One region of the Methylosinus sp. LW3 genome, then DNA from elsewhere that is predicted to be linked to it. Evidence: predicted binding sites of a transcription regulator. Region 1 holds the regulator's gene; each other region holds the start of a gene.
What was found. Region 1 encodes LexA, which represses DNA repair genes until DNA is damaged. Its sites were predicted from a motif close to TGTTCNNNNTGTGTTCNG; they were not measured.
Positions count from the first base shown of each region.

Region 1 (7,500 bases):
CCGTGAATCGCGCCCACATAATGCGTGCCGAAAATATCGGCGAGATAGGCGGGAATAGTGGCGAAGCCGCCGCCATACATGGACAGGATCACGCAGAAGAACAGCACGAAGAGCACGATATTGCCCTGCTGCGCGGCCCAGGGCGCGGCCGAATAGAGAATAATGCCGAGGATGAAGAAGACGGCGTAGGTGGTCTTGCGGCCGAGCTTGTCGGACCATGTCGCCCAGGCGAGGCGGCCGCCGATGTTGCAGAGGCTAAGCAGGCCGGTGAAGCCTGCGGCGATGGCGGCGATCTTCGCCTTTTGCGCCGCGTCGAGCTCGGAAAAGCCGATGTCGAGGCCGATGAGCTTGCCGCCGAACACTTCCTGCAGCATGGGCGAGGCCATGCCGAGCACGCCGATGCCGGCGCTGACATTGAGCATCAGCACCGCCCACAGCAGCCAGAATTGCGGAGTCTTCCAGGCGACGTTCAGATGTACGTGGCGGCTCGTCACCATCTTGTTGGCGGCCGTCGTGGACGGCGCCCAGCCCTCCGGCTTCCAGCCGTCGCGCGGCACGCGATAGCCGAGCGAGCCGCCGACCATGAAGACGAAATAGATCGCCGCCATGGTGACGAAGGTCTGCCACACGCCGACGGAGCCCGGAGCGGCGTAATAGGACATCAGCTTGTCGGCCAGCGGCGCGCCGATCATCGCGCCGCCGCCGAAGCCCATGATCGCCATGCCGGTCGCCATGCCGCGCCGGTCCGGGAACCATTTGATGAGCGTCGAGACAGGCGAAATATAGCCGAGCCCGAGGCCGATGCCGCCGATGACGCCGGAGCCGAGCCACAGCATCCAGATCTGATGCAGATAGACGCCGGCCGCCGAGATCAGCAGGCCGCCGCACCAGCATACCGACGCCGCCAGGCCCGCCTTGCGCGGACCGGCGGTCTCCAGCCAATGGCCGAACACCGCCGCCGAGGAGCCGAGAAAGACGAAGAACAGCGTGAAGGTCCAGCCGAGCATGCTGATCTTCCAATCGCAGCTCGTGGCGAAGACGCTGGCGAAAAAGCCCATATCCGCGGGGCAGGCCTTCGGCTCGGCGCCGCCGATGACGCGCGACAGCGGCAGCCAGAACACGCTGAATCCATAGGCCATGCCGATGCACAAATGCACGGCGAGAGCCGCCGGCGGCACCAGCCAACGATTGAAGCCGGGCGCTGCGATGGAGCGCTCCCGGCTGAAAAATTGCCGGGATGGCATAGCGGCTACCGACATGAAATCCTCCGAAAATCGAGCCGCGCTTCCTCTGCGGCGTCGTGAGCGGTCCCCCGAACGCCGCCCCCGCGGCGCCCGCTTTTTCGCGATGAGCGCCCTTGCGGCGCGTGCTGGTTTTCGACAATGCCGAGCGTTGCGACTTTTTCAACTCTTTCTATCGGAAAATCGTCACAGCGCCGATGATCGATCAATATGTTTTTCTCGTCGCTTTATTTGATTTCTCTATTATGACGCCCATCCGCCGGATTGGACGAGGGCTTTCTATCGGCCGACCGAAATTCGCGCGCGACGCCAATGTTTTTGCGCTTGCGGGCGGCCTTCGGCGTCCATATCCTGTATGACAATATGTAACTGCCGTATATAGCCAAGGCGCGCATGGGATCGGCGGCGCGCATCTCGAGGCCCTCGCCATGCGGTTCGGCGTCTTCACCACTTACGAAAACCCGCAGCAGGATTTCGCGCGCTGCTTCGAGACGCAGACGCGCCTGGTGCGCCACGCCGAGGCGCTCGGCTTCGAGGAGGCCTGGGTCGCCGAGCATCATTTCGAGCCGGACGCCGCCTGTCCCTCCATTCTCACGCTTCTCTCCTATCTCGCCGGCGTGACGAGCACGATACGGCTCGGCTCGGCGGCGGTGCTGCTCGCTTTCCGAAATCCGATTCAGGTGGCGGAGGATGTCGCCACCATCGATCTGCTCTCCAAGGGGCGGTTCGATTTCGGCGTGGCGCGCGGCGGGCCTTTCGAATTGCAGAACCGCCATTTCGGGGCCGGCAAGGATTCGACGCGGGAGATGACTCTGGAGGCGCTCGGCCTCGTCAACCGCCTGCTCTATGAAGACAAAGTGACGTTCACCGGCGCGCATTACGAGGCCAATGGCCTCAGCCTCACGCCGCGCCCGCTGCAAAAGCCCATCCCCACCTATCTCGCCACCACCACGCCGGGGGCGATTCGCTACGCCGCGCGCAATGGCCATGGCGTGATGGCCGGCCCGCCTTTCCCCATAGAACAGATCAAGGAGACCTTGCGCATCTATCGCGAGGCCGCGGGACCGGAGGGCGATCCGCGCTTCACCATGGCGCGCTTCTATTTCGCCGCGCCGCGCCGCGAGCAGGCGCTGGCCGAGGCTGTTCCCTTCCTCTCCCGCTTCGCCGAGCGCATGCGCGGCAATTTCGCCCGCCAGGACGGCGCGGCGCCGGCCTCGCTGACCGAGGAAGGGCTGCTGCAACGCTCGCTGATCGGCGATTTCGACGAAGTGGCGGAGAAGATCGCCGCCTATCGCGAGGAGACCGACGCGCGGGCGATATTGCTGAAGCCGATCTCACGGGATGCGGAGAAGAACTTGCGCTCGCTAGAGGATTTCGCGCGGCATGTGCGGCCGATGCTGGGGGTGGAGGCGGCGGCGGCGCAGTAGAGGGGCGGAACCGTAGGATCGTAGCCTGTGTGAGCGACTCTTCGAATCAAGCAAGAACTCTGCTATTCTTAGCGAATGGAAACTAGAGAATCTGAGCCCGCAACGGCGTCACATCAACGGATAGTTGATGTTATAATAAATGCCGGTTCGCAAATTTGGCCCTTTGCAACCTCGTTGCCGGCCCTCGTTTCCGCCTACTGGGAAGGGTTGCCTATCGCGGCGACCGTCGTTCTCCTAGCCGCTGCCGTGGCATCCGGGTATCTAGTTTTTCTTGCTCGAAATGACATGAAGGGGCGTCTGATATGGTTCGTGGCTGGCGCCGTCTTTTCCGCAATAATTCTTGGCATTTTTCAGCTAAATAAAGATAGGTTTTTCTTATCGAATATTGACCGAGAAGTTTTTGACACGGCTAAAGAGTTTGGGGGAAAATTATCGGTTGAGCATTGGGCTGTTCAGAAGAGTGATGTGGCGTCGCAGACCCATTTTGACAGTGGGGCTACTATTTTATTTTTTAGCTCACGATCTGATCTTTATGTATTGTTATCAACAAACGAGGCTTTTATGTTCCCGCCAGCAGAAGTTGTAGTCGAGAAAGAGTGGTTCGATGAGGCGTATGTGAGACAACAACTAGGGGTCCCGCCAAACAAAGTTTCTCCTCGCGGAGGGGTAGCAAAATACTGGCATGAAATTAACAAGCGTGTGCCTGGAGGCGTGCAATTGGGTTGGCCTGATTGGTTTTGTGATACCGACAAGTTTAGCGTCATCTCAAAGGGGTATGAAAACGGGGTGATTGCGGGGCCATTCCGTTCTTCGGGACGGGACAATGTTAATGACCGAGGGCAGTGGTTTGTCATTAACAGTCGGGATAAATCGCTTGAATGGCGTTCTCAGCGAGCCCGAATAGATTTGGATCACGATGTTTCTGACTGGAAATGCATTCATGCTCCCTGACCAAGGACCGCCGAAGAGTCTCCCTTGCGGAACGCACCGAGAACGCCTATCCTCCCGTTCATGATTTGTTTATGAACCCGCGCCATCATGGCTAGGTTCGGACGTGGCGCGACGCGGGCGGGCGGCGCCGGGGGGCTTCCATGCTGACCAAGAAACAGAGCGATCTGCTGCGCTTCATCCATGAGCGCCTGAAGGAGACCGGCGTGCCGCCCTCCTTCGACGAGATGAAGGACGCGCTCGATCTGCGCTCCAAATCCGGCATTCACAGGCTCATTCTCGCGCTCGAGGAGCGCGGCTTCATCCGCCGTCTGCCCAATCGCGCCCGCGCGCTCGAGGTGCTGCGCCTGCCCGAATCGGCGACGCCCCGCGTCGCCGCGCGCGGCGGCAAATTCTCGCCCTCGGTCATAGAGGGCGCGCTCGGCCGCGTGCGGCCCGTTCCGGCCGGCGAGCCCGAGTCCGATCAGCAGGTGGCGATTCCGGTCATGGGCCGCATCGCCGCCGGCACGCCCATCTCCGCGCTGCAGAATCGCAGCCACACCATCAGCCTGCCGCCGGATATGCTCGGCGGCGGCGAGCATTTCGCGCTCGAGGTGCGTGGCGATTCGATGATCGAGGCCGGCATTCTCGACGGCGACGTCGTCGTGGTGCGCAAGCAGGACAGCGCCGACACCGGCGATATCGTCGTCGCCCTCATCGACGACGAGGAGGCGACATTGAAGCGCCTGCGCAAGCGTGGCGCGTCAATAGCGCTCGAGGCCGCCAATCCGGCCTATGAGACGCGCATTTTCGGGCCGGATCGCGTCCGCATCCAAGGCCGTCTGGTCAGCCTTCTGCGCAAATACTGAGGGCCTCGCGCCGCCACGATCTCGCCGCCCTTTGCCGCCATGGTCCGGCCTCGCGCGCTTTTGGCGCGCGGGCCTTTTCGCGTAGCGGCAGAGCGATAAAGGCATGTTGTTCTCGTCTCGCGCCCTCGCCGAGGGCGCGCGCTGCATCGCCAGCGGCCCGCGGCCGCCCGCTTTTTTCTACATGGACGATGGAATGTCGCACTCGACCGGCCCGATGCGCGAAATCGAAGGATCCAAGCCCTTGGGCCAAAGCCGCCGCCTGCCTTTCCCGCGCCTCTCGCGCCGCTGGCTGATCGCTCTCGGCGCCGTCGCCGCAGTGGCGCTCGGCGCGGCGCTCGCGCCTTGGACCTTCTCGACCAATGCGCTGCTCGAGGAGATTTCGGGCCAGCTCAACGCCTCATCCGGCCTGTTCATCGCCGCCAAAGGCCGCTCGACCTTCTCGCTGCTGCCGCGCCCGCACATCACCATAGACAGCATCGCCTTCGCCGATCCCACCGCCGCGCTGACCATCGAGGCGGAGAGGCTGCACGGCAATGTGCTGCTGCTGCCGCTGCTGGCCGGCCGTTTGGAAATCGCCGATATCGAGCTCATCCGCCCCGCCATAGAGGTCGATCTCGATCGCAAGCCGATGAGCACGTCCGGCGCAGCTGTGCGCGCCGCGGCGGCGCGGCCCTCGACGCCGGCGGCCGAGAAGGCCGATCGCGCCCGGCTCGGCGGCGTCTCCATCGTCTCCGGCGTCGCAAGGCTCAAATATTCGGGCGGCGAGGAAACGCTGCAGGACATTGACGCGACGCTCGATTGGCGCACCGTCGGCTCGCCGGCGACGCTCGACGCCGCTTTCTCCTGGGGCGGCGAGCGGCCGCGCGCCATGCTCTGGGTGCTGAAGCCCGGCGCGCTGCTGCGCGGCGAGCAGACGCCGGTCACTGTGCGGCTCGATTCGGACAGCGTGCGGCTGGAGGCGGAAGGCTTCGGCCAGATCGGCGCCAAGCCGCGCTATATGGGGCGGCTCAACGCCTCTTCGCCCTCGCTGCGCCATGCGCTCGGCCTCGCCAAGGTGAGCGCGCCGCTGCCCGGCGCCTTCGAGAATGTGCAGCTCTCCGCCAAGGCCAGCGTCGGCCTGCGCGATTTTCAGCTGACCGATGTGAAGCTCTCGGCCGACGACAATGAGTTCGAGGGCACATTCGCGCTGCGGCACGAGGGCGAAAAGCCCATCGTCCATGCGACTCTCGCCAGCAATTTCGTGTCGCTGAAGCCGATGATCGCCGATCTGCCGCCGCTCTCCGGCGCCGACGGCCAATGGAGCCGCGACGCTTTCGTCCTGCCGAATATTCAGGACGCCGATGTCGATCTGCGCCTTTCGGCGACGCGCGCCCGCATATTGCGGCTGAATCTCGAGGACGCCGCTCTATCGCTGCTGCTGCGCGGCGGAAGGCTCGAGCTCTCGCTCGCCGAGGCGCAGGCCTATAAGGGGACGGTGAAGGGCCGCGCCACTTTCGCCGCCAATGCGGCGGGCGCGCTGGAGTTTCACGGCAATGCGCAGCTGACCGGGGTCGACGCCGGCGCGCTCGCCTGGGACCTCGCCGCACGGCCCGATCTCGGCGGCGCGCTGGACGCCAATTTCACGCTCGACGCCACTGGCGACAGCGTCGCGCAGATCACGCGCGATCTCGACGGCCGCGCCAGCCTCACGCTGAGCGAGGGCGAGGTCGGCGGCATAGATCTCGAGCGCGCGCTGCGCCGCGTCGACAAGCGGCCTTTGTCGAGCGCGATGGATATTCGCTCCGGCCATTCGCTGGTGGATCGCGCCAGCGCGACCATCAAGATCGTCAAAGGAACCGCGAATATAGAGGACGGCCAGGCGCATGGGCCGGGCTTCGCGCTGGCCTTCGCCGGCCAGACGCGCATTCCCGAGCGCAGCCTCGCGATGAAGGCGCAGGCCAATGAGGCCGACGCCGCCGGCAAGCCGCGCGAGAAGGGCGTGCAGATCGGCTTCGATCTCTCCGGCGCCTGGGACGATCCCGTCTTCGCGCCGGACGCCGCCGCGCTGATCAAGCGCTCGGGCGCGGCCGCGCCGCTGCTGCCGCGCGTCGAGCCGGAGGCGGGCGCGGCGAAGGAGCGGTGAGAGCTTCCCGCTGTTTTTCTCGTTCACTCGCGCGAGCGTCACGAGACCGCAGCGAGCTCGGGGGCGGCAATGATGGGTCGTGAGGAGCTTTTGGGCGCATTGGTTGCCGCCTCTGGTGGCGTGCAGGCTGCATACGAGGAAATCCTCGACGCGTGGGGGTCGGAAGAGCCGCCTGTCACGACGCTCCTCGCCGCCCTAGGCTATCGGATCGCCGAGGACTTCGATAGCACGGACGTCGACGCCAACCGCCGCCTGTTCTCGTTGATCGAGCAGGCTATGGAGAGTGGCGATAACGGATTGAGGACCGTTGTCGCTACAGGCCTGATCGAAGCTTTGGCGGTTCGGGCTGTCCAAACTGAGGGCCTGTGGAAGCGGATGGCGCCACTTCTCGGCCCGCGATCTCTGTATCACGCAGAGGCTTGGTTGTCCGAGTGACGTAGAGCGCAGAGAGCCCGGCTAGCCCGCCCCGCCGCCCTTGGCGCGCCCGCGCGTGAGCAGCGCCGAGAGGCCGAGCGCGATGGCGACGAAGCCGAGCAGCAGCGTCGAAATGGCGTTGACCTCAGGCGACACGCCGAGCCGCACTTGCGAATAGATGCGCATCGGCAAGGTGGTGGCGCCGGGGCCGGTGGTGAAGCTCGCGATCACGAGATCGTCGAGCGAGATGATGAAGGCGAGGAGATAGGCGCTGACGACGGAGGGCGCGATCAGCGGCAGGGTGACGAGCGCGAAGGCGCGGACCGGCGTCGCGCCGAGATCCATCGCCGCTTCCTCGAGCGTGCGGTCGCAGCCTTTCAGCGCGGCGTGGATCATCACAGTGGCGAAGCACATTGTGAAGGAGGCGTGCGCCAGCACGAGGGTGAGAAAGCCGCGCTCGACGCCGAAAGCGACGAAGACCAGCAGCAGGCCGAGGCCGA
Region 1 covers NZ_AZUO01000001.1:1,096,353-1,103,852, forward strand. Annotated here, with positions in the region: gene METLW3_RS0105400 (OFA family MFS transporter) at 1-1,259, opposite strand, end outside; gene METLW3_RS0105405 (hypothetical protein) at 1,358-1,600, shown strand; gene METLW3_RS0105410 (LLM class flavin-dependent oxidoreductase) at 1,670-2,668, shown strand; gene METLW3_RS28115 (hypothetical protein) at 2,954-3,619, shown strand; gene lexA (transcriptional repressor LexA) at 3,760-4,464, shown strand; gene METLW3_RS0105420 (AsmA family protein) at 4,568-6,586, shown strand; gene METLW3_RS26750 (hypothetical protein) at 6,656-7,021, shown strand; gene METLW3_RS0105430 (ABC transporter permease subunit) at 7,043-7,500, opposite strand, start outside.

Region 2 (7,500 bases), 2.5 Mb from region 1:
CCGGAACGTTTCCGCCCCTTCATGGAGAAGGGCGACAATCTGGCCCTCAGACTTCTCCCGGTCATAGCCGAGAAATTCGGTCGCGCCGAGACGTTCCTCGAGCGCAAACCAGACGGCCTCGGTCGCCGTCTCGCCGGAGCCGGCCCAGGCCTTGCGCGCCTCAGCGCGCTGGCGCTCCATGGCTTTCTCGAAAGCCGGCTTGTCGACAACGATCCCGCGCGGGCGCAGCGCATCTTCGGTGAGATCGAGCGGAAAGCCGTAAGTGTCGTAGAGCTTGAAGGCGGTCTCGCCGGAAAAGCTCGCGCCTGCGGTCAGCGAGGCGCTCTCCTCGTCGAGGATGGAGAGACCGCGCGCCAAAGTCTGGCGGAAGCGTGTCTCCTCGGTCAGCAGCGTGTCGCGAATGAGGCTTTCGGCGCGCGTCAGCTCGGGATAGGCGAGCCCCATCTCGGAGACGAGGGCGCCGACGAGCCTATGCATCAAAGGCTCGGCGGCGCCGAGAAGCTGCGCGTGGCGCATGGCGCGGCGCATGATTCGGCGGAGCACATAGCCGCGGCCCTCATTGGAGGGCGTCACGCCATCGGCGACGAGGAAGGCCGAGGCGCGCAAATGATCGGCGATGACGCGATGGCTCGCCGCCTGCGGTCCGGCCGAATCGACGTTGGTGGCGTCGGCCACGGCGCCGATAAGGCGGCGGAAAAGATCGACCTCGAAGACCGAATGCACGCCCTGCAACAGGGCGGCGATGCGCTCGAGACCCATGCCTGTGTCGATCGAGGGCCGTGGCAGCGGCGCGCGCTCGCCGGGCGCGGTCTGATCATATTGCATGAAGACGAGGTTCCAGAATTCCAGGAACCGGTCGCCATCCTCGTCCGGGCTGCCGGGCGGGCCGCCGGCGACGCTGTCGCCCTGATCGAAGAAAATCTCGGAGCAAGGGCCGCAAGGGCCGACGTCGCCCATGCTCCAGAAATTATCGGCCGTGGGGATGCGGATGATGCGATCGTCGGAGAAGCCGGCGATCTTTTTCCACAGCGAAAACGCCTCATCGTCGTCGTGATAGACAGTGACCAGCAGCTTTTCGCGCGGCAGGGCGAGCTCGCGGGCGACGAAATTCCAGGCGAGCTCGATCGCGCCTTCCTTGAAATAATCGCCGAAGGAGAAATTGCCGAGCATCTCGAAGAAGGTCAGATGCCGGGCGGTGTAGCCGACATTGTCGAGATCATTGTGCTTGCCGCCGGCGCGCATGCATTTCTGCGCCGTGGTGGCGCGCGCGTAATGGCGCTTCTCGAAGCCGGTGAAGACATTCTTGAACTGCACCATGCCGGCGTTGGTGAACATCAGCGTGGGGTCGTTCTGCGGGACGAGCGGCGAGGATGCGACCTTCTCGTGTCCATTGCGCGAGAAATAGTCGAGGAAGGTCGAACGGATCTGGTTGACGCCACTCATATCGGTTCTTGTCGCCCGCTTGTTCGGCACAAATGGCCATCGAACGCGCGCTCGGCCGTAACCGTCGCTGGGAAAAGGAAAAGGCCCGGCGCGAACCGAGCCCTTCTAGAGCATTTGTCCGCGAAGTGGAACAGGCCGCGCGGATCGCAGAAGGGAGTGATGTTCTGGAGTCTCCGTGGGGGAACCCAGCCCCGGACGGCTGCGCCGTCCGACCCTTCCCTCAAAGGGTGGAACGTCCTCGCTTCACCTTCGGCGATCGCCCGACTCACTCCTCGCCGCCAGCGCCATCCTCCTCGCCGCCGGCGTCGAGGATGCGCTCGGCGATGAGGCCCGAATTCTCGCGGATCGCCTGCTCGATCCGCTCGGCGGCCTCTTTGTTCTGCCTGAGGAAGGTCTTGGCGTTCTCGCGGCCCTGGCCGAGACGCTGGCTGTCATAGGAGAACCAAGCCCCGGATTTCTCGACGACGCCGGCCTTCACCCCGAGATCGACGAGCTCGCCGACCTTGGAGATGCCCTCACCATACATGATGTCGAACTCGACCTGCTTGAAAGGCGGAGCGACCTTATTCTTGACGACCTTGACGCGGGTCTGGTTGCCGGTGACCTCGTCGCGGTCCTTGATGGAGCCGATGCGGCGAATGTCGAGCCGGACGGAAGCGTAGAATTTCAAGGCGTTGCCGCCGGTCGTCGTCTCCGGCGAGCCATACATCACGCCGATCTTCATGCGGATCTGATTGATGAAGATGACGAGCGTGTTGGAGCGCGAGATGGAGGCGGTGAGCTTGCGCAGCGCCTGGCTCATCAGCCGCGCCTGCAGGCCGGGCTGCACGTCACCCATCTCGCCCTCGATCTCGGCGCGCGGCGTCAGCGCGGCGACCGAATCGACGACGAGCACATCCACCGCGCCGGAGCGCACCAGAGTGTCGGTGATCTCCAGCGCCTGCTCGCCCGTGTCCGGCTGCGAGATCAGCAGCTCCTCGAGATTGACCCCGAGCTTGCGGGCGTAGACCGGATCGAGCGCATGCTCGGCGTCGACGAAGGCGCAGACGCCGCCCTTCTTCTGCGCCTCGGCGATCACATGCAGCGTCAGCGTCGTCTTGCCCGATGATTCCGGCCCGTAGATCTCCACGACACGGCCGCGCGGCAGGCCGCCGACGCCGAGCGCGATATCGAGCCCGAGCGAGCCGGTGGAGATGGTCTCGATCTCGACGGCTTTCTGATTCTTGCCGAGCCGCATGATCGAGCCTTTGCCGAAGGCCCGCTCGATCTGCGACAAAGCGGCGTCCAGCGCCTTGGTCTTGTCCACGGAGGTTCCTTCCACGAGGCGGAGATTGGCTTGGCTCACGGCGATGATTCCTTCTGGCACAGGCAGGGCGGCAGGCGCAACGCAAGATGCGGCCCGGGAACGAAAGAGCGGTGAAAGACTTGCGAGGATCAGGCGATATCGGACGCGAAGATCGGATGGGCAGATTGTATCGCATTTGTTCTCTTCGCCAAGTTCTTTTTTTGTTCCGCATAATTTTTCCCCGCTCCCGCCCGCCGGGCGCGAGCCAAGGGCAGGCCGGGCGCGCGCCAGGGGAAGGAACCGGCTTGAAGTCCGCGAGTTCCTCGGCGTAAGGGACCGCAGCCGGCTCCCGGCCTATTTCTCACGATCGACAGCGGAGTTTCGACAGCCCATGAGCGACACGCGCGCGCCTTCCCGTCCCGACGCCGTTCTCGATTCCGCCGATCCGCGCTGGGCGCGGCTGCATCGGCTGATCGACACGCATTCGCTGCTGCGCGGCGATTTCACGCTCTCCTCGGGCCGCAAGAGCAATTATCTCTTCCAGCTGCGCCAGACGACCATGCTGCCGGAGGGCGCGCATCTCATCGCCGATATCGTCGTCGACTATATGAAGGCGCAGGGAATAAAGGGCGTCGGCGGGCTGGCCGTGGGCGCCGTGCCCATGGTGGCGGCCATCGCGGCGGTGAGCTTTCCCAAGGGCGCGCCGGTCGACGCTTTCTTCGTGCGCAAGGAGGCCAAGGGCCATGGCGCCAAGGAGCGCATCGACGGCTATGTGCCCAAGGGCGGCGAGGCGCTGATCGTGGACGATGTGGCGACGACGGGCGGCTCTATATTGGAGGCCATCGCCGGCATGGTGGAGGAGCACCCGGAGGCGAGAGCGACGCGCGCGCTGGTCGTGATCGACCGTGAGGAAGGCGCGGCGGAAAAGCTCGCCGAAAAAGGAATCACGCTGGTGTCGATTTTCAAGCGCGGCGATTTCACCATATAGGCATTGCATGCCGTCGTTTCGGAGGTAGAGCCATGAATCGCGCGACGCCGATGTTTCTAGCCTTCCTCGCTTGCGGAGGCGTCGCGGCGCCGGCGCTGGCGCAATCGAGCGATCCTGCGGCCGGGCGGCGTCTCGCCGCCTCGCTCTGCGTCGAATGTCATCGCATCGACGAGAAGACGCCGGCCAAGGACGAGGCCGCCAAGGCGCCCAGCTTCGTCGATGTGGCGCGCATGCCCTCGACGACCGAGCTGGCGATCAAGGTTTTTCTGCGCAGCTCGCATCGGAACATGCCCAATCTCATCCTCACGCCGGATGAGATCGACTCGCTCTCCGCCTATATCGTCGGCCTCGCGCCCAAGCGTTGAGGCGTCACGGCTTCGGGCATTCGGGCTGCAGAAATTTCGCGTCTATGGTGAAGCCGGAGCGCTCGCGCGTGGCGCCGCTCTTTTGCGTGAGCGTCGTCTTCGATTGCGCGCGATACCAGCTCGAGAAATCGCCGGTGAGCAAGAGGCTCGTCACCTCGCGCGCGCCATGGAGATCGCATGAGAAGGTGACGATGACCTCGCCGCCTTGCGCGGATTCGACCGTCGGCTTCGTGCAATTGTCCTGCGGAGCGCCGAGGATGCCGTCGCCCGCTTCGATGCAGACGTCATGCGACTGCAGTCCCACGTCCGGCGATATTGTTTTTATGCGCCAGAGACCGGGCCGACGCTGCGGCAACTCGTCCGCTCGCGACGAGCGCGCGCTCGCAATGACGGAGAGAGACAAAGTCACTGCGAGCATCGCGAGATATGGCGCGCGACGATAGATGCGGAGGTTCAACGCTTCGCCTCGATCACGTATGATTTTTTTTGCGGCGCAGAATATGTGGCGCGCGCGTTTGCGAGGCAACTCGTTTTCAATGTCGGGCGCGCATTTTAAGAATAGCTCCCGCGCGCGCCGCCGCTTTTTCCCGAATGCGTGACGCGGCCTCCCGAGAGAGGCCGCGTGACAGTGAGCGTCAGGCCTGGCCGGCGGCGCCTTGGGCCTTGGGAATACGCAGCACCTGGCCGGGATAGATCTTGTCGGGATCGGAGAGCAACGGCCGATTGGCGGCGAAAATCTCTTCGTATTTTCCGCCCTTGCCCTGGCCATATTGCGTCTCGGCGATCTTCCACAGCGTGTCGCCCTGGCGCACCTTGTAGAAGAAGGATTCCGTTTCCTGCTTACCGACGACGATATTGCTCTCGACCTGCGAGACGCCCTTGGTGTTGCCCACGGCGAGCACGATCTTCTCCGCGTCGCTGGTCGAAGACGCCTTGCCGCCGAGCTTCACCTTGTCGCCCTCGACCGAGATTTCGATCTTGGAGGCGTCGAGACCTTTCTTCTCGATCTCCTTCTTCAATTCATCGGCGGGCGCGGCGGCGTTATCGGTCGCGCCCTTGGGCGAAGGCGCATTCTTGTCGATCTGCTCGCCGCTCTTCGAGTTGTTCCAGAAATTGAAGAGACCCATTTTTACGACCTCCTTCGCGCATTGGCGTGAGCGCGAGCGCCGGTGGAATTGCGCCCGCGCCGCGTTACATAGGGCGCGCCGCGCTCAGGCGAGCCCATCGCGAAGAAGGCGTTCTCGCGCCGCCCGCACCCATAGCTTCGCGGCGAGCGGAGAGAAATGCAGGCCGTCATCGGTCATCTCGGGCCGCCGCGCGCCGTCTTGCGAAAGCTGCGGCGCCAGATCGACGACCGCGAGCCCGCGCGCCTCGGCGAGCGCGCGCATCAGCGCATTGATCTCGTCTATGCGCGGCGCCTGGGCGGCGTCGGCGACATGGGGCGCGAGCATCAGAACGCCGCGCGCATCCTCCGGCAGGCGGCGCAGCAGCGCGCGAAAATCATGGTCGATCTGCGCGAGCGGCGCCGCGTCGAAGAGAAGATCGTTCAAGCCGCCATCGATGATGAAGCAGCGCGCGCACATCATGCGCGCCTCGACGATTTGCGCGCCTATATCCTTCAGCGTCGCGCCGCCGAGGCAGAGGCGCAGCACGTCGAAGGGGCGCCGGCGGAGCGGGCGCCAGTCGCATTGCGCCGCGAGACTGTCGCCGACGATGGCGTAGCGCGGCGCCCGCAACCGCGCGACGCGCCGATGCAGCGCGATGCGAAAGGCGCGCCGCACGCCAGCGTCGGAGGCAGCGATCAGCGCGCCGCCGAGCAAGAGAAGGAAGGCGAGAATGAAAAAAATCTGCGCCAATGTCGCGATCATCGCCATCGCCGTCTCGCGCGCATCATCGGCAGAACATAGATCCGAATCGACTCTGGGGAGGACCCACGCATGATCGCCCGCATCGCCAAAATCCTGCTCACCGCCTGCGCTGGCTTGCTCGGCCTCGTCACCGGGCTCGGCAATATTTTCGATTATGGCACGAATTTCGAGGTCCTTCGCCATGTCGTCTCCATGGACACGACCCATGCCGACGCCGCGCTGATGAGCCGCGCCATTCTCTCCGACACGCTGCAGCGGCTGTTCTATGCCGGGATCATCGCGACGGAGCTCGCCTATGGGGCGCTCTGCCTCTATGGCGCGCTGCGGCTTTTTGGCGCACGAAAGGGCGATGCGGCGCGCTTCGAAACAGCGAAGCAATGGGCCATAGGCGGGCTCGCGCTCGGCTTCGCGCTCTATTTTTTCGGCTTCATGATCATCGGCGGCGAGTGGTTCCAGATGTGGCGTTCCGTTGATTGGAACTTCCAGCAGCCGGCCTTTCGATTCATCGGCTCGCTCGGCCTCATCCTGCTCTTCGTCGCCCAGCCGGAGCCCTCGCACGGCTGAAGTAGCGAGGGCATTGTTTGGAACCGATCCAATCTATGGAGTTTGACGGGATTGGCGCTCCTTCACTAGATTTCGTGCGCCCTGCTCATTCGGAGAGTTCCCTCTCGCGATCGGAGAATCTGAAAATGGCGCTCGCCACTCGATCGCGCCTCTCGACATTGTCGCGCGCTTTTTTCATTCTGCTCGCCGCGGCCTCGCCGGCGGCGAGCCTCGAATCGACCACGAGCGATGCGCGAGCGGCCGATGAGGCTCATCTCTCGCCGCGCGAGCTGCTGGGGAAACGAATTTTCGAGGATAAGAATCTCTCGGAGCCGGCGGGCCTCTCCTGCGCCTCCTGCCATGACCCCGCCAAGGCGTTTCAAGGCAATAATGGCTCGCCCATCGCGGCGCTCGCGCGCGGCAGCCGGCCGGATGCGCTCGGAACCCGCAAGACGCCCTCGCTCGCTTACGTCTCCTTCAGCCCGCGCTTTCATTTCATGAAGAAGAAGGACGAGGAGACCGGCGAGACGGAGCTGGTTCCCGTCGGCGGACAATTTTGGGACGGCCGCGCGGATGATCTCGCCGCGCAAGTGGAAGGGCCGCTGCTCAATCCACGCGAGATGAACAATCCGTCGAAAGCCGCCGTGGTCGAGAAGATAAAATCCGGCGCCTATGCCGATCTCGCGCGGCGCGTCTATGGCGAGAAGCTCTTCGACAGCGACGCGGCCTTCGACAAATTGGCGCGCGCGGTCGCCGCCTATGAGAGCAGCGAGCGCTTTCATCCCTTCTCGTCCAAATTCGACGATTTTCTGCGCGGACGCGAGAAATTGACCGCCGAAGAGGCGAAGGGCTTCGCGCTGTTCAAGGATAAAAAGAAAGGCAATTGCATCGCCTGCCATGTCGGCGAGGAGAAATCGCGCCATCCGCAGGACTGGCTGTTCACCGATTTCAGCTATGATGCGCTGGGCGCGCCGCGCAACGCCGCCATACCGGACAACAAAGACCCGG
Region 2 covers NZ_AZUO01000001.1:3,607,785-3,615,284, forward strand. Annotated here, with positions in the region: gene alaS (alanine--tRNA ligase) at 1-1,443, opposite strand, end outside; gene recA (recombinase RecA) at 1,709-2,788, opposite strand; gene pyrE (orotate phosphoribosyltransferase) at 3,120-3,716, shown strand; gene METLW3_RS0118105 (c-type cytochrome) at 3,749-4,081, shown strand; gene METLW3_RS0118110 (DUF3617 family protein) at 4,086-4,499, opposite strand; gene lysM (peptidoglycan-binding protein LysM) at 4,717-5,208, opposite strand; gene METLW3_RS0118125 (GDSL-type esterase/lipase family protein) at 5,293-5,955, opposite strand; gene METLW3_RS0118130 (DUF2165 domain-containing protein) at 6,019-6,513, shown strand; gene METLW3_RS0118135 (cytochrome c peroxidase) at 6,639-7,500, shown strand, end outside.
Region 2: the regulator LexA is predicted to act here: its motif matches at 2,940-2,957, upstream of recA (recombinase RecA).

Region 3 (7,500 bases), 1.9 Mb from region 1:
CGAATGAGGCGCGTCGCCTCGAGGCCGTCGAGCTCGGGCATGAAGACGTCCATCAAAATGGCGTCGAAGGGCCGCAGCCGCCCGCCGATGGAGGAGCGCGCCAGCTCGACGGCGCGCGCGCCATCCTCGACGCGCGTCACCAGCGCGCCGAGCTTCTCGAGATGGCGGCAGACGATCAGCGCATTGACGTCATTGTCCTCGACGACGAGCACGCGCCGGCCGGCGAGCGTGCGCTCGGGCGCGACGAAATCCTCGTCGTTGCGCGTCGGCGGCGGGGCGGCGGACAGGCGCTCGACCAGCGAGGCGGCGCGCACCGGCTTCACCAGCCAGCCGTCGAAATGGCGCAGCGCCGCCTCGCCGAAGGCGCGTCGCTCCATGGGCGAGAACATCAGGAACACGCGGCCGGCGCCGGCGCGGCGCGCCTCGTCGGCGAGACGCTCGGTCGCCTCCTCGCCGAAGGCGCAATCGACGATGACGGCGTCGAAACGGCCATCCGGCTCGCCGTCCAGACGGCGCGCGCCATGCGTCTCCTCCCGCGCGATCTCGGTCTGCGCGCCGGCCCCGCGCAGGATCTCGGCCATGAACGGCCCTTCGAAGATCGTCGGCGAGACGATCAGAACGCTCGAGCCGGCGAGCGGCCGCTTGCGCTCACGCGTGCGGTCGTCGAAGAGGGCATGCGGCCCGCGCGGCAGGGTGAAGGCGAAGATCGCGCCGGCGCCCGCCGCCTCCTCTATCTCCAGCCGGCCGCCCATCAGCGCGGCGAGATGGCGCGAGATGGCGAGGCCGAGGCCGGTGCCGCCATGGCGCCGCGTCGACGAGCCGTCGCCTTGCTCGAACTCCTCGAAGATGATCTCGCGGGCCGCCGGCGCGACGCCCGGCCCCGTGTCGGCGACGCGAAACAGCAGCGCGCCTTTGGCGTCGCGCTCGACGCGCAGGCCGACGCCGCCGCTCGCGGTGAAGTTCACCGCATTGCCGGCGAGATTGACCAGCACCTGGCGCACGCGCGCGGCGTCGCCGGCGACGATCTCCGGCGCGTCCGGCGCGATATAGCTCGCGATCTCGAGATGCTTGGCCTGGGCGCGCGGCGCCAGCAGCTCGACGACGCCCTCGACGAGCGGCGCAAGCGCGAAGGGCTCGACCGAAAGCTCGATCTTGCCGGCCTCGATCTTCGAGAAGTCCAGAATATCGTCGATGAGCTGGGCGAGCGAGCGGCCGGAGGCGGCGATCGCCTCGACATAGCTCGCCTGCTCGGCGTCGAGCCGCGTCGCCGCGAGCAATTGCGCGAGGCCGAGCACGCCATTGAGCGGCGTGCGAATCTCATGGCTCACCGTGGCGAGAAAGCGCGATTTGGCCTGGCTTGCCGCCTCGGCGCGGTCGCGCGCGGCGGCGGCGGCGCGCAGCTCCCAGATTTCGTCGCGCAATCCTTCTAGCTCTGTCTCGACCGCGCGGCGGCGGCGCGCCCGGCGCGCGCGCACGAGCCATAGCCAGACGCCCGGCGCGAGAGCGGCGAAAAAAGCGAGAACGACAAAAACGCAAGGAGGAACAGCGGGCATGCGGGATGGTCCAGAGCCATTCGACGAAGATGCAATTATTTCACGGCAATCCACAGAAAAGTATGAATTGGGCTCAGGCGGCGACGCGGGCTCCGGCGGAGCCGCCGCGATAGGCGAGAGCTTCGGCGAGATGGCGGCGCGCTATGGCGTCCGAGCCGTCGAGATCGGCGATGGTGCGAGCGAGCTTCAGCGCGCGATGGAAGCCGCGCGCCGAGAGGCCGAGGCGCTCGGCCGCCTCGCGAATCAGCGCCGTTCCGGAGGCGTCGAGCGCGGCGGCTTTTTCGATCGCGCTGGCCGGCGCGCTGGCGTTGGTGGTGGAGCCGGGAAGGCCGAGAGCCGCATAGCGTCGGCTTTGGCGTTCGCGCGCCGCGGCGACGCGCGCCGCCACCTCGGCCGAGCCTTCGGCCGGCGGCGGCAGCACGAGATCGGCCGCCGAGACCGCCGGAACCTCGATCCTGAGGTCGAAACGGTCGATCAGCGGGCCAGAGAGCCGCGCCTGATATTGGGCGATGCAGCGCTCATTGGGCTGGCGGCGGCAGGCGAAGCCCGGCTCCAGCGCATGGCCGCAGCGGCAGGGGTTCATCGCCGCGACGAGCTGGAAGCGGGCCGGATAGACGGCGCGATGATTGGCGCGGGACACGGCGACCTCGCCGGTCTCCAGTGGCTGGCGCAGGCCATCGAGCGCCTGCGCCTGGAACTCCGGCAGCTCGTCGAGGAACAGCACGCCATTATGGGCGAGCGAGATCTCGCCCGGACGCGCATGGGAGCCGCCGCCGACCAGCGCCGGCATGGAGGCGGAATGATGCGGCGCGCGAAACGGGCGCCGATCGGTGAGCTCGCCGCCGGCGATCTCGCCCGCGACGGAATGGATCATCGAGACTTCCAGAAGCTCGCGCGGCGACAATGGCGGCAGAATGGAGGGAAGGCGCGCCGCCAGCATGGATTTGCCGGCGCCGGGCGGGCCGTTCATCAGGAGATTATGGCCGCCGGCCGCCGCGATCTCCAGCGCCCGCTTGGCGCTCTCCTGGCCCTTTATGTCGGAGAGGTCCGGCAGCGCCGTCGCCGCCGCGCGCACGGCCGGCTCGGGCCGCGAGAGCGCCTGAACGCCTTTGAGATGATTGACGAGCTGGATCAGCGAGCGCGGCGCGATCACCTCCATGTCGCTCGACGCCCAGGCCGCCTCCGGCCCGCATTGGCGCGGGCAGATGAGCCCATGGCCGCGCGTGTTGGCGGCGACCGCCGCGGGCAGAACGCCGGCGACCGGCGCGATGGCCCCGTCGAGCCCCAATTCGCCGAGCACGGTGAAGCCGTCCAGCGCATCCGAGGGGATGGCGCCGATCGCCGCCATCACGCCGAGCGCGATCGGCAGATCATAATGGCTGCCCTCCTTGGGCATGTCGGCCGGCGCGAGATTGACGGTGATGCGCTTGGCCGGCAGGGCGAGGCCGGAGGCGACGAGCGCCGCCCGCACCCGCTCCCGCGATTCGGCGACCGCCTTGTCGGCGAGGCCGACGAGGGTGAACACGACATTGCCGCTGGCGATCTGCACCTGAACGTCGACGGGCTTGGCCTCTATGCCCTCGAAGGCGACCGTCGCGACTCTGACCACCATGACGAAAGCTCCGAGACCCCGATATCGCTCTGACGCAAACGCCGCCATAGTAGACGCGCGATTTCGCCTCCGCAAGAACAATATGAGAACGAAAATTGGCCATGCTTCGGCAACCGGCCGCTAACCGGCGAGAGCTAGTCTGAGGCCGGTTTTGAGGATCGGCAATTTCAGCTCTCGCGGAAGCGTCGCCATCGTGCGGCCGCGCTCTCGTGAGCTAAGAGCGCTTTCCGATCGGACGGGGCCGTTCGATCGATCAGAAATTCGCGCCGGGGGATATCGCCCTCGAGAGCGCAAAGGGCTTCGCCCGAGAGATGGGGTCGGCGATATGTCTCAGAACAAACGGATGACGAGGGCGCTCGGCGCCGCGGCTTTGGCGCTGGCGATCGGCTTCGGCGCGCCGAAGGCGCAAGCGGCCGAATGCGGACGCAATGGCGAGGGATTCGAGGCCTGGCTCAGCAGCTTCGAGAAGGAAGCCGCCGCGGCCGGAATTTCCAAGGCGGCGATCGATTCGTCGCTCCGCGACGTCTATTACGACCGCTCGGTGATCTCGCATGATCGCGGGCAGAAAGTGTTCCGCCAGACATTCGAGCAATTCTCGGCGCGCATGGCCAATTCCTTCCGCGTGAGCAAGGGACGCGCGCTGCTGCAGAAGCATGCGGCGCTGTTCAAGCGCATCGAGCAGAAATATGGCGTGCCGGGGCCGGTCATTGTCGCCATCTGGGGGCTGGAGACGGATTTCGGCTCTTATCTCGGCGACTTTTCGACGATTCGCGCGCTGGCGACGCTCGCCTATGATTGCCGCCGCGCCGACAAGTTCCGCGCCGAGCTGCTGGATGCGCTGCGCATCGTGGAGCGCGGCGATCTCGATCCCGCGCAAATGCGCGGGGCCTGGGCGGGCGAGATCGGCCAGACGCAGTTCATGCCGTCGTCCTATCTGAAATTCGCAGTGGATTTCGACGGCGACGGCAAGCGCGATCTCGTTCACAACACGGCGGATGTGCTCGCCTCCACCGCCAATTTTCTACATGGCTACGGCTGGAAGCCGGGCGCGGGCTGGGACGAGGGCGAGCCGAATTTTCCGGCGCTGCTCGAGTGGAACAAGGCGAAAGTCTATTCCAAGACCATCGCCCTGCTCGCCGATAAGATCAAAGGCGCGAGCGACACGCGCTCATCAGGAATAGACGCTCCGCGATCATCGGGAATAGATGCTCCGCGATGAGGCGGCCGCTTTTCGGCATGGTCTGCGGAGGGCTTACTCCGCCGGCTCGGCGTCGGCCGTCTTCAGCGAATGGATCGGCCGGTGCCGTAGATAGATGAAGAACATGGCGATGACGCCGACGCCCATGAGCAGATAGAGGGGCAGGGTGCGCATGAAGCTCTTGCCCACGGAGAAGGGGAAGCGCGACACCCAGCGCTCGCCATGGTCGCCGGTCACGGTCACTATGCCGACGAAATAGCCCGCGTCGGGAAAGTCGTGCTCGAAATTGATCGTGCCGGTCGGATAGGTTCGCGGACCGCGATAGGCGACGGTCACAGCGTCTAGGTCGGCGTTCTCTTTCTCCTCGCTGCCGATATCCCTGACGATTCTGATCTCCACCGCCATGTCGCGCAGCTCGTCCTGCTCGGCGTCGAGCGCGATGATCGTGTGGCCGGTCGCGGGAATATCCTCGCAGAACTCATTCTTGGAGGCGTCCGGCAGATAGCCGGTGAAGTTCATAATGTCCGGCCCGATGAACAGCCGGCACCGCCCCTCCGCGGAGCCGAGCCGGCCATGGGCCGAGGCGGGGGCCGCGGCGCCGAGAAGCGTCAGCAGAAGGACGAGAAGAACGGGCGGCGCGGAACGAGTCGCAGGACGCAGAAACCCATCGATCGACCGCCAGAACGGGGCAAGACCGCTGTCGGACATGATGATTCCCCCATGGATCATGTGTTGCGGGCCTCGTTCCGTGGGCGCCTTCGCTCCGACGACGAAGCGAGAGCCGGTTCGGCCGACCCGGTCGCTCGCCGCCTGCGACAATGCGGCATGTTAGCGCATTCTCACGGAGCGGCAAGAGCGTGAACGGGCTCGGCTTTTGTCCGCCTCCCGGCATAGAATTGCGGCCCGTCGCGAGTCCTATACTGCGCCTTTTGCTTGCGTTTTGCTCGGCATGGCGTGAACTTTGCCGCATTGCGCCCGCGGACTCTTGTTTTTCCGCGGGCCGCACGCCATATTCGACGGCGAGGACCGCGCCGATTGGCCGGATAGACCGGGCCGCGCGGCCTTTTTCGAGAGGATGCTATGTCCAATTTCGACCGCAACACGAGCTTCGGCTACCGGGGCGGGGTCTCCAGAGCCGGCACGGCCGAGATCGACCAGGGCCTGCGCGCCTATATGCTCGGCGTCTATAATTATATGGTCCTGGGTCTCGGCGTCACCGGCGTCGTCGCGCTCGGCACGCATATGCTCGCCGTGGCCAAGGAAGGCGGGCGGCAGATCGCGCTCACGCCTTTCGGTCAGATGCTCTACACCAGCCCGCTGAAATGGGTGGTGATGCTGGCGCCGCTGGCCTTCGTGTTCTTCCTGGGCTATCGCGCCGACCGCGTCTCCGCGGCGACGGCTCGCAACCTGTTTCTCGCCTTCTCGGCGGTGATGGGCTTGTCATTGTCGTCGATCATGATCGTCTTCACCGGCGCGTCGATCGCCAAGGTGTTCTTCATCACCGCGGCGGCCTTCGGCGGCCTCAGCCTCTATGGCTATATGACGAAGCGCGATCTCTCTGCCTTCGGCTCCTTCCTGGTGATGGGCCTGTGGGGCCTCGTGCTCGCGAGCCTCGTCAATCTGTTCTTCCAGAGCAGCGCGATGCAGTTCGCCTTGTCGATCCTGTCGGTGTTCATCTTCGCGGGCCTCACCGCCTGGGACACGCAGTCGATCAAGGACGGCTATTATCAGAACGCCGGCTATGGCCAGGAGATGGTGCAGAAGCAGAGCATCTTCGGCGCTCTGTCGCTCTATCTCGACTTCATCAACATGTTCCAGTCGCTGCTCTATCTCTTCGGCGAGCGCAACGACTGATCGGACGATCGATCCGATCCGGGATAAAGGAAGGCCCCGCTCCGGCGGGGCCTTTTCTTTTGCCGGGCGCGCGCCAATTCGCTCAGTCGCGCACCAATTCCAGCTTCTTTTGCAGCACTGCGACGACGCGCGAGAGATCATGGCCGCGGCGCATGACGAGGCCGCCCGCGGCGACGACGCAATAGGCGCCCTGACGGCGCGCGAGCTCGGGATTTTTCTCGATGCGGTAGAGGGGCGCCTCGCTGGCGCGGCGGAAGACCGAGAACACCGCCTTGGCGGGCGAGAAATCGATGGCGTAATCGCGCCATTCGCCGGCGGCGACCTTGGCGCCATAGAGATCGAGCAGCAGTCGCAGCTCACGCCGATCGAAGGACACGAGCGGAGCGCTGCGCTCGGGCGCGGCCCTGGCCCGGTCCGCTTCATTCGTCGCGCGGCCTGCCACCACAGAGAGCAGGCCGCGCCGCCGGCTGGGATCGGTCGTCTCCGTCTCGCTCATGCCGCTTTCCTCATTTCATGGGCATGATCGCGCGGCAAATGCGCGAGGGCAAGACAAAGATGACAATGAGACGACGATGGCCCGCGCGCGCCGAGCCGAGATTTCACATTTTCGCCAATATCGAGCCCCTTGTCCGCCAAAGGAGCCGACCAATATCTAGCCCATTGCCTCGACACGCTCGGGAAGCCGTTTTTCCGGATTTCGTCAGCCCCCCAGCCCCCCGGAAGGGCGCTTTTCGAGCACATGAGTTCGTGGCGATGGACGGGCCGGCCGGGCGACGCTCGGGCGGCCCGTCTTGTTTCGGGCTTCTCCCCCACGCGCCTCTTCTCTCCACGCTCTCGCAAATCTCGCGCGATCGAGTCGCGCGACCCATGGCGGCCGTCTTGCAACTTCGTGGACGATCTCCGATATCACTCTCGCGTTCCGCTCGAGGCGGCTCGACGGACGCCATTGCCGATCAATGACGATCTCTATATCCCGGCCAGAGCCAGCGCGCCGTCGGCCATGCTTCCATTTGCGGAAAGCGGCGCGCGCGGCGGAGCCGACAAAAAAAGCGGAGACGAGCCCGTGACCGACCACGCCGAAACACAGACGATCGACGCCGCCGAGCGCAGCGACTACGGCTTCCAGGCCGATGTCGCGCGGCTCTTGGAGCTCATGACGCATTCCGTCTATTCGGAGCGTGACATTTTCTTGCGCGAGCTCGTGTCCAATTCGGCCGATGCGATCGAGAAGCTGCGCTTCGAGGCTGTGGCGAACGAGGGGCTGGCGGCGCAGGCCGGCGCGC
Region 3 covers NZ_AZUO01000001.1:2,993,007-3,000,506, reverse strand. Annotated here, with positions in the region: gene METLW3_RS0114955 (ATP-binding protein) at 1-1,553, opposite strand, end outside; gene METLW3_RS0114950 (YifB family Mg chelatase-like AAA ATPase) at 1,627-3,165, opposite strand; gene METLW3_RS0114945 (lytic murein transglycosylase) at 3,491-4,384, shown strand; gene METLW3_RS0114940 (hypothetical protein) at 4,418-5,071, opposite strand; gene METLW3_RS0114935 (Bax inhibitor-1/YccA family protein) at 5,444-6,217, shown strand; gene METLW3_RS0114930 (DUF2794 domain-containing protein) at 6,300-6,713, opposite strand; gene htpG (molecular chaperone HtpG) at 7,218-7,500, shown strand, end outside.
Region 3: the regulator LexA is predicted to act here: its motif matches at 3,239-3,256, upstream of METLW3_RS0114950 (YifB family Mg chelatase-like AAA ATPase).

Region 4 (7,500 bases), 2.1 Mb from region 1:
TGCTCACCTGGTGGGTCGGCATCTACGCCATAGCGCTCGGCATTGTGGAGCTGATCCTGGCCTTCCGGCTGCACGCCCGCCATGTCGAGCATCCGCCGCTGGCGCATCCGCAGGGCGCGTGATCGCCGGATCGGACAAAAAAATCGGGGCGCCCGCAGCCACAGGCGCCCCGTGCCCCCTTCCCGCCCCCGCGGAAAGCTCGAAAAATCAGTCGATCGAGGAAATCTTGATCGGCGAATCGAGATCGGCGTGCACGACCTTGAGGCCCGCCTTGGCGACGGCGGCCTCATCGGCGTACCAGGTCGACTCATGGTCGAGTCCGCCGTATTTGTTGAAGACCATCACATATTTGGCCTTCAGATCCACCTCGCAGCGCAGCCCTTTGCCGGGCTGGCCGATGGGCCGCATCTTGCCGTCCCAATCGATGAAATAGCCCCCGGTCTCTTCGGACATTTCCTGTTCCCTTTCGGACATTTGTCTCCGTGTCCGCGAGGAAGCACGTTTCAGGCCAGAGAGGTCGGGAGCGATTATTCGCTGCTCGCTCATATTGCAGAGCCCCTCGCATTTCCCTAACTTCCGCTCATGACTCTCTCCCCCGCCCTTTCCATCACCCGCGATCTCCTTCGCTGCCCCTCCGTCACCCCGGCCGACGCCGGCGCGCTCGGCGTGCTCGAGCAGCGCTTGAAAGAGGCGGGCTTCACGACGCATCGGCTCGTCTTCAAAGAGGAAGGCACGCCGGATATCGACAATCTCTTCGCCAAGATCGGCGAGGGCCGGCCGCATCTCGTCTTCGCCGGCCATACGGATGTGGTGCCGAGCGGCAATCCCGAGCGCTGGCGCTTCGATCCCTTTTCCGGCGAGATCGCCGACGGCAAGATTTTCGGCCGCGGCGCCTCCGATATGAAGGGCGGCATCGCCGCCTTCGCCGCCGCCGCAATCGATTATGTGAAGGAGCATGGCGCTCCCAAGGGCGCCATCTCCTTCCTCATCACCGGCGACGAGGAAGGCCCCGCCGTCAATGGCACGGTGAAGATGCTCGATTGGGCGAAAGCGCATGGCGAGGTCTTCGACCATTGCATCGTGGGCGAGCCGACCAATGTCAAAGAGCTCGGCGACACGATCAAGATCGGCCGGCGCGGCTCGCTCAACGGACGCCTCACCGTGCGCGGCAAGCAGGGCCATTCCGCCCATCCGCATCGCGCCGACAATCCCACGCCCGCCGTGGCGCGCATCGTCACCGCTCTTTCGACTCATGTCTTCGACGAAGGAACGGAGCATTTCGACCGCTCCAATCTCGAGGTGACGTCGATCGACATCGGCAATCAGGCGGCCAATGTCATCCCCGGCGAAGCGCGCGCGCGCTTCAACATTCGCTTCAACAATGTGTGGACGCTGGAAACGCTGCAGGCGGAAATCCGCCGCGTGATCGAGACGGCCGCGGGGGGCGCGAAAGTGGAGGTGGAGTTCCTGCCCTGCAATTCTCTGCCCTTCCTCACAGCGCCGGGCGATTTCAGCACGCTGGTCGCCGGCGCGATCGAGGAGATGACGGGCCGCCGTCCGGGCCTTTCGACCAGCGGCGGAACCTCGGATGCGCGCTTCATCACGCGCGATTGCCCGGTGCTGGAGTTCGGCCTCCTCAACGAGTCGATCCATGCGGTGGACGAGCATGCGTGCGTCGCGGATGTCGATGGGCTGACGGCGATCTACAAGCGCATCATCGAGACTTATTTCACGCGCTGAGGCCCCGAAACAACAAAGGTTCGCGCTCCCTTCTCCCGCGCAGGGGGAGAAGGTGGCCCGACGAAGTCGGGTCGGATGAGGGCTCGCGCCGCCACAGCATTATCTACAATTCAGAGCGCAGCAAACCCGCAGCGGCCCTCATCCGACCTCGCTTCGCGAGGCCACCTTCTCCCACAAGTGGGAGAAGGGGAGCACGCCCTCACTGCGCCAGCGCCTGCGCCGCCGGCACGGCGAGCGTCCATTCGAAGCCGTCGGGCGGAAAGCCGATCGTCGCCTCGCCGCCCAGCGCCTGCGCGACGAGGCGCTTGATGACCTTGTGGCCGAAGCCTTCGGACGGCGCCTCGGAAACAACCGGACCGCCGAACTCGCGCCACTCCACCACAAAGCGCCCGTCCTCGAGGCGCCAATGCAGCTCAATGCGCCCGTCCGGCTGCGCCAGCGAGCCATGCGTCAGCGCATTCACCGAAAGCTCGTGCAATGCGAGGCCGATGTTCTGCGCGGCCTCCGGCTTCAGCATAAGATCGGGACCGCCGGCGCGCGTCTGCTCCTCGACGCAGCCGACGTCGAGACAATAGGACAATTGCGCGCGCGCCAGCTCGACCATGGATGCGCCGCGCCAGTCCTGCGACACGAGAAGATCATGCGCCATGGAGAGCGCCTGCAGACGCGCGGCGAATTTGCGTTGGAAATCGGCGAGCGAAGGCGCGCCCGCCGCCGTCTGCCGCGCCATGGCCTGCACCACGGCGAGAAGATTTTTGGAGCGATGCACCAGCTCGCGCAGCAGCACATGGACATGATCCTCGCGCCGCTTGCGATCGGTTATGTCGCGCGCCGTGCCGATGATGCGCGCGGCGCGTCCGCCTTCGAAGAAAGTGCGGCCGCGCACCGCGATCCAGCGCTCGACGCCGTCGGTCTGGCCGATGACGCGATATTCCGCCTCATAATCGCCGAGCTCGCCGGGATCGAGCGCGGCCTGAACGGCCTCGCGCGTCTGCGCCTTATCGTCCTTGTGCTTGTCGTCCTTATGCATCGCATTGCGGAAAATCTCGAAGCTGCCCGGCGCATCGTCCGGCAGCGCCCAGAGCGCGCGCACGCGCGAATCGAGATGCACCTCGCCGGTGACGAGATCCCAATCCCAAATTCCGGTGAGGCTCGCGTCGAGCGCCATGCGCATGCGCTCGAGCGCCAGAGCTTCGTCGCGATCGTCCCGCCGCTGCGGCGCAGACGACTCGCTTCTTCCGTCGATGTCCGTCAAGCTCGACCTCTCGACGCCCGCCGCCCGCTTCGAGTGGCGCGGACCATAGCCCAATGGCCTCCGGCGGGCGAGAAAATCATTTCCAAATCACTCGTCGCCAATGCGCTCCCAATGCGCTCCATTGCACGAAACGGTAAACGTCGCCGCCCGGGCCGCGGTTCCCGCGTCACACATCCAATTCCGTGGCGAAAGCGGCGCGCTCCTGAATGAAGGCGAAACGCGCCTCTGGCTTGGCGCCCATCAGCCGCTCGACGCAATCGGCGGTCTCCTCGCGCTCGTCGCCGGCGATCACGACCTTGAGCAATGTGCGCTTCTTGGCGTCCATCGTCGTTTCCTTGAGCTGCGCCGGCATCATCTCGCCGAGGCCTTTGAAGCGGCTCGTCTCGATCTTGCCCTTGCCGGTCAGCACTTTCTTCACCAGCTCGTCGCGATGCGCGTCGTCGCGCGCATAGACGGTCTTGGCGCCTTGCGTCAGCTTGTAGAGCGGCGGCACGGCGAGATAGAGATGGCCGCCGTCGATGAGCTTGGGCATTTGCCGAAAGAAAAAGGTGATGAGCAACGACGCGATATGCGCGCCGTCGACATCGGCGTCGGTCATCACGATGATCTTGTCGTAGCGCAAATCCTCGTCGCGATAATGCGAGCCGATTCCGCAGCCGAGCGCCTGCACCAGATCGGCGAGCTGCTGATTGGCGGCGAGCTTCTCGCGCCCCGCCGAGGCGACATTGAGAATCTTGCCGCGCAAAGGCAGCACGGCCTGGCTGGCGCGGTCGCGCGCGGCCTTGGCGGAGCCGCCAGCGGAATCGCCCTCGACGATGAAAATCTCCGAGCCTTGCGATGACGTATTGGTGCAATCGGCGAGCTTGCCCGGCAGGCGCAATTTGCGCGTCGGGGATTTCCTGGCCTGCTCCTTCTCGGCGCGTCGGCGAAGCCGCTCCTCGGAGCGCTCCACCGCGAAATCGAGGAGCTTGGTCGCCTGCGACGGCGCGCCGGCGAGCCAATGGTCGAAAGCGTCGCGCACCGTCCCTTCGACGAGGCGCGAAGCCTCGACATTCATCAACCGCGTCTTGTTCTGGCCCTGGAATTCCGGCTCGCGAATAAAGACGGAGATCATCGCCGCCGACTGGCCCATGAGGTCCTCGGCCGTCACATTGGCGGCGCGCTTGGCCTGGCCGATGCGCTCGGCGTGATCCTTCAAGCCGCGCAGCAGAGCGAGGCGAAAGCCCGCCTCATGCGTGCCGCCGTCCGGCGTCGGAATCGTGTTGCAATAGGAGTGGGAAAAACCGTCCTCATTGGAGAACCAGGCGATGGCCCATTCGAGCGAGCCATGGCCGCCCTCGCGCTGCACCTTGCCGACGAAGGGCTGATCGGCGACCAGCTCCTTGCCCTCGGTCTCGCGCGTGAGATAATCGCGCAACCCGCCGGGGAAACGCAGCACGGCCTCGGCCGGCACATCCGAGCCCGGCTCGATCAGCGCCGGAGCGCAATGCCAGCGAATCTCGACGCCGCCGAAGAGATAGGCCTTGGAGCGCGCCATGCGGAACAGCCGCGCCGGGCGCCAATGCGTCGCCGGGCCGAAGATTTCCGCGTCCGGCTTGAAGCGCACCTTAGTGCCGCGGCGATTGGCGATGCGGCCGAGCTTTTCAAACTTGCTGGCGACGAGGCCGCGCGAGAAGACCTGACGATAGAGCTGCTGCTCTCTGGCCACCTCGACCTCAACCCTCTCCGACAGGGCGTTGACTACGGACACGCCGACACCATGCAGGCCGCCGGAGGTTTGATAGGCCCCCGAATCGAATTTGCCGCCGGCGTGCAGCATGGTCATCGCGACTTCGAGCCCGGTCTTGTCCGGAAACCGCGGGTGTCGATCGATCGGAAAACCGCGGCCATTATCCACGACGGTGAGCCAGCCCCCCGGCTCGAGCGTCACCTCTATGAAGCTGGCGTGGCCGGCGACGGCCTCGTCCATCGCATTGTCCAGCACCTCGGCGAAGAGGTGATGCATGGCGGCCTCGTCCTTGCCGCCGATATACATGCCGGGTCGCCGCCGGACCGGCTCCAGCCCCTCGAGCACCTCGATAGAGGCGGCGTCATATTCCGCCGGCGCCTTGGGCGCTTTCGCGGCGGGAGCGGCGGCGGCGGGCTTGCGCGGAGCACCGCCGAAGAGATCATCGGATTTGGCCATGGAGGGATTTTAGCGATTCGCGAGGGGGAGCGCGAGGGGGTATGAGAACATACAATGAACTTCTTTGAATTGGGACGTCCGCCTATCTCGCGCTCTGCCTGTTCCAGCCGACCAGAACGAAAGCTGCGCCGGACCTGGAGAAGAATCGGGTTGAGGTTTCCTCATCCTGAGGAGGCGGCGCAGCCGCCGTCTCGAAGGACGAGAAAACCGTCAGCGCCGCCTTCTGGAGATCGCCCTCGTGCTTCGAGACGGTCGCTTCGCGACCTCCTCAGCATGATGGCGAGGGGGATTGCCCTTCGCGCGCCCGCCTCACCCAGCAATTGATCGAAAATCTCCCAGCGGCAAATGCGCTCGCGCAGCGCGTCGGCCGCACCTCGTGAAACGCGGCGGAGGGAAAAGCGACGAGACGATCATAGACCGGCGCTATGTCCGCAAAGCCGTCCAGCGAAAAGAGCCGCAGCGCGCCGCCCTCGAAACGCTTGGGCAGCGCGTGAAAATAATAGACGAGCGTGAGCGCCCGCACGCTGTCGTGTCCGTCTGGCCGCGGCGGCGCATCGGCGTGGCGCTTGAAGAAGCCGCCATCGCCATAGCGCACCATCTCGATCTCTTTTTTCGTTTCGGACGGCAGACAAACATTCAGCTCGCGCGTCAAACGCGCGAGAACCACATCGACCGATGCGGCGAAAGCCGCGCGCAGCGGGCCGAGCTCGAGAAGATGCGAAGAATCGCGCACCGACGTATCGACGCGCGCCTCGCGCTCGGCTGTATAGAAACGCGATTGGTGAAATTCGCTCTCATGCTCCAGCGCGAATTGCATCAGCTCGCCGGCGCGCGCCGCGCCGAGAAAGCCGTCGATGACGACATGCGCAGGCGTGGCGGCGGCGGTCATAGGCGCATCCATTGCGGCGACAGAAGCGCTCGATAGAGCACAGAAAGCCGCACCTTAAAAAGCCGCGCCGCGCTCAGCCATGCAAAGCCGCGAAACGCGCCTTTCGCTCGGCGAAACGCGGCGATACGAACTCGACCAGCGCTGCGCCCGCCATCTCTGGACGCCCGCTGTCGAAAGGCGGCGCCGGCGCATATTCGATCGACAATTGGATCGCGCGCGCGACCTGCTCGCCAGCGATATCGGCTGCGAGCGTCAAAGCGAAATCAATGCCCGCCGTCACGCCGCCGCCGGTGACGACACGGCCGTCACGCACGACGCGCGCGGCGTCTGGAACGGCGCCGAACAATGGCAGAAGATCGCGCCAGGCCCAATGGCAGGCGGCGCGCTTGCCGCGCAGCAGGCCTGCGGCGCCGAGCAGCAGCGAGCCGTTGCAGACCGAGGTCACATAGCGCGCGCCTTCCGCGAGCCGCGCGATCTGCTCGAGAAATTCGCGATCGACCGACGCCGCCTCGACGCCGGGGCCGCCGGGAACGCAGAGGAGATCGCAGCGCTCCACGCCGGCGAGCATGCGCGTCGAGCCGAATTCGAGTCCCGTGTCCGAAGCGACGCCGCCGCCCTCGCGCGAGGCGACGACGACCTCCGCGCCGGTCAGCCGCGACAGCACCTCGAAAGGCCCGGTGAAATCGAGCTGGGTGAGACGCGGAAAAATCGCGAAGACGATGCGAAAGCTTTGGTCGGACATTGCGAGCCTCCCCTTGTTGACGAAGGCAGAGTAGCGCCGCTAGGCTCTGTCTCAAATGACGGTTTTCCAACTTTTTCGGACAGAGCCATGAGCGCGCGGATCATCGCTCTGCTGATCTTCGAGGATTTTCAGATTCTCGACGCCGCGGGTCCGATCGCCGCATTCGAGATCGCCGCGCGCATCGTCCCCGGCGCCTATGCGATACGGACCATCGCCGCCGCGCCCGGCCTCGTGCGCTCCTCTTCCGGCGTCGCCATTGCAGCCGCGGGCTTCGCCGCGGCGCGACGCTGCGACACGCTGCTGATCGCCGGAGGCCTCGGCACGCGCGGCGCCGCCACGGACAAAGCAACGCTCGCTTTCGTCGCCCGCGCAGCGACGCGCGCGCGACGTGTGGCGAGCGTGTGCTCGGGCGCCTATGTGCTGGCGGCGGCCGGGCTGCTCGACGGCCGCAGAGCCACGACGCATTGGAGCCGCAGCGGCGATTTTCAGCGACGTTTTCCGAAGGTTCGGCTGGAGCCGGATTTGATCTTCGTACGCGACGGGCCGATCTGGACCTCCGCCGGAATCACCGCGGGGATCGATCTCGCGCTGGCGATGATCGACGACGATCTCGGCGAGGATATCGCGCGCGCCGTGGCGCGGCAGCTCGTCGTCTATCATCGGCGCCCCGGCGGCCAATCGCAATTTTC
Region 4 covers NZ_AZUO01000001.1:3,226,910-3,234,409, forward strand. Annotated here, with positions in the region: gene METLW3_RS0116095 (HdeD family acid-resistance protein) at 1-122, shown strand, start outside; gene METLW3_RS0116100 (hypothetical protein) at 208-453, opposite strand; gene dapE (succinyl-diaminopimelate desuccinylase) at 583-1,740, shown strand; gene METLW3_RS0116110 (sensor histidine kinase) at 1,940-2,995, opposite strand; gene parE (DNA topoisomerase IV subunit B) at 3,162-5,180, opposite strand; gene METLW3_RS26975 (2OG-Fe(II) oxygenase) at 5,449-6,069, opposite strand; gene METLW3_RS0116125 (DJ-1/PfpI family protein) at 6,143-6,811, opposite strand; gene METLW3_RS0116130 (GlxA family transcriptional regulator) at 6,911-7,500, shown strand, end outside.
Region 4: the regulator LexA is predicted to act here: its motif matches at 5,224-5,241, upstream of parE (DNA topoisomerase IV subunit B).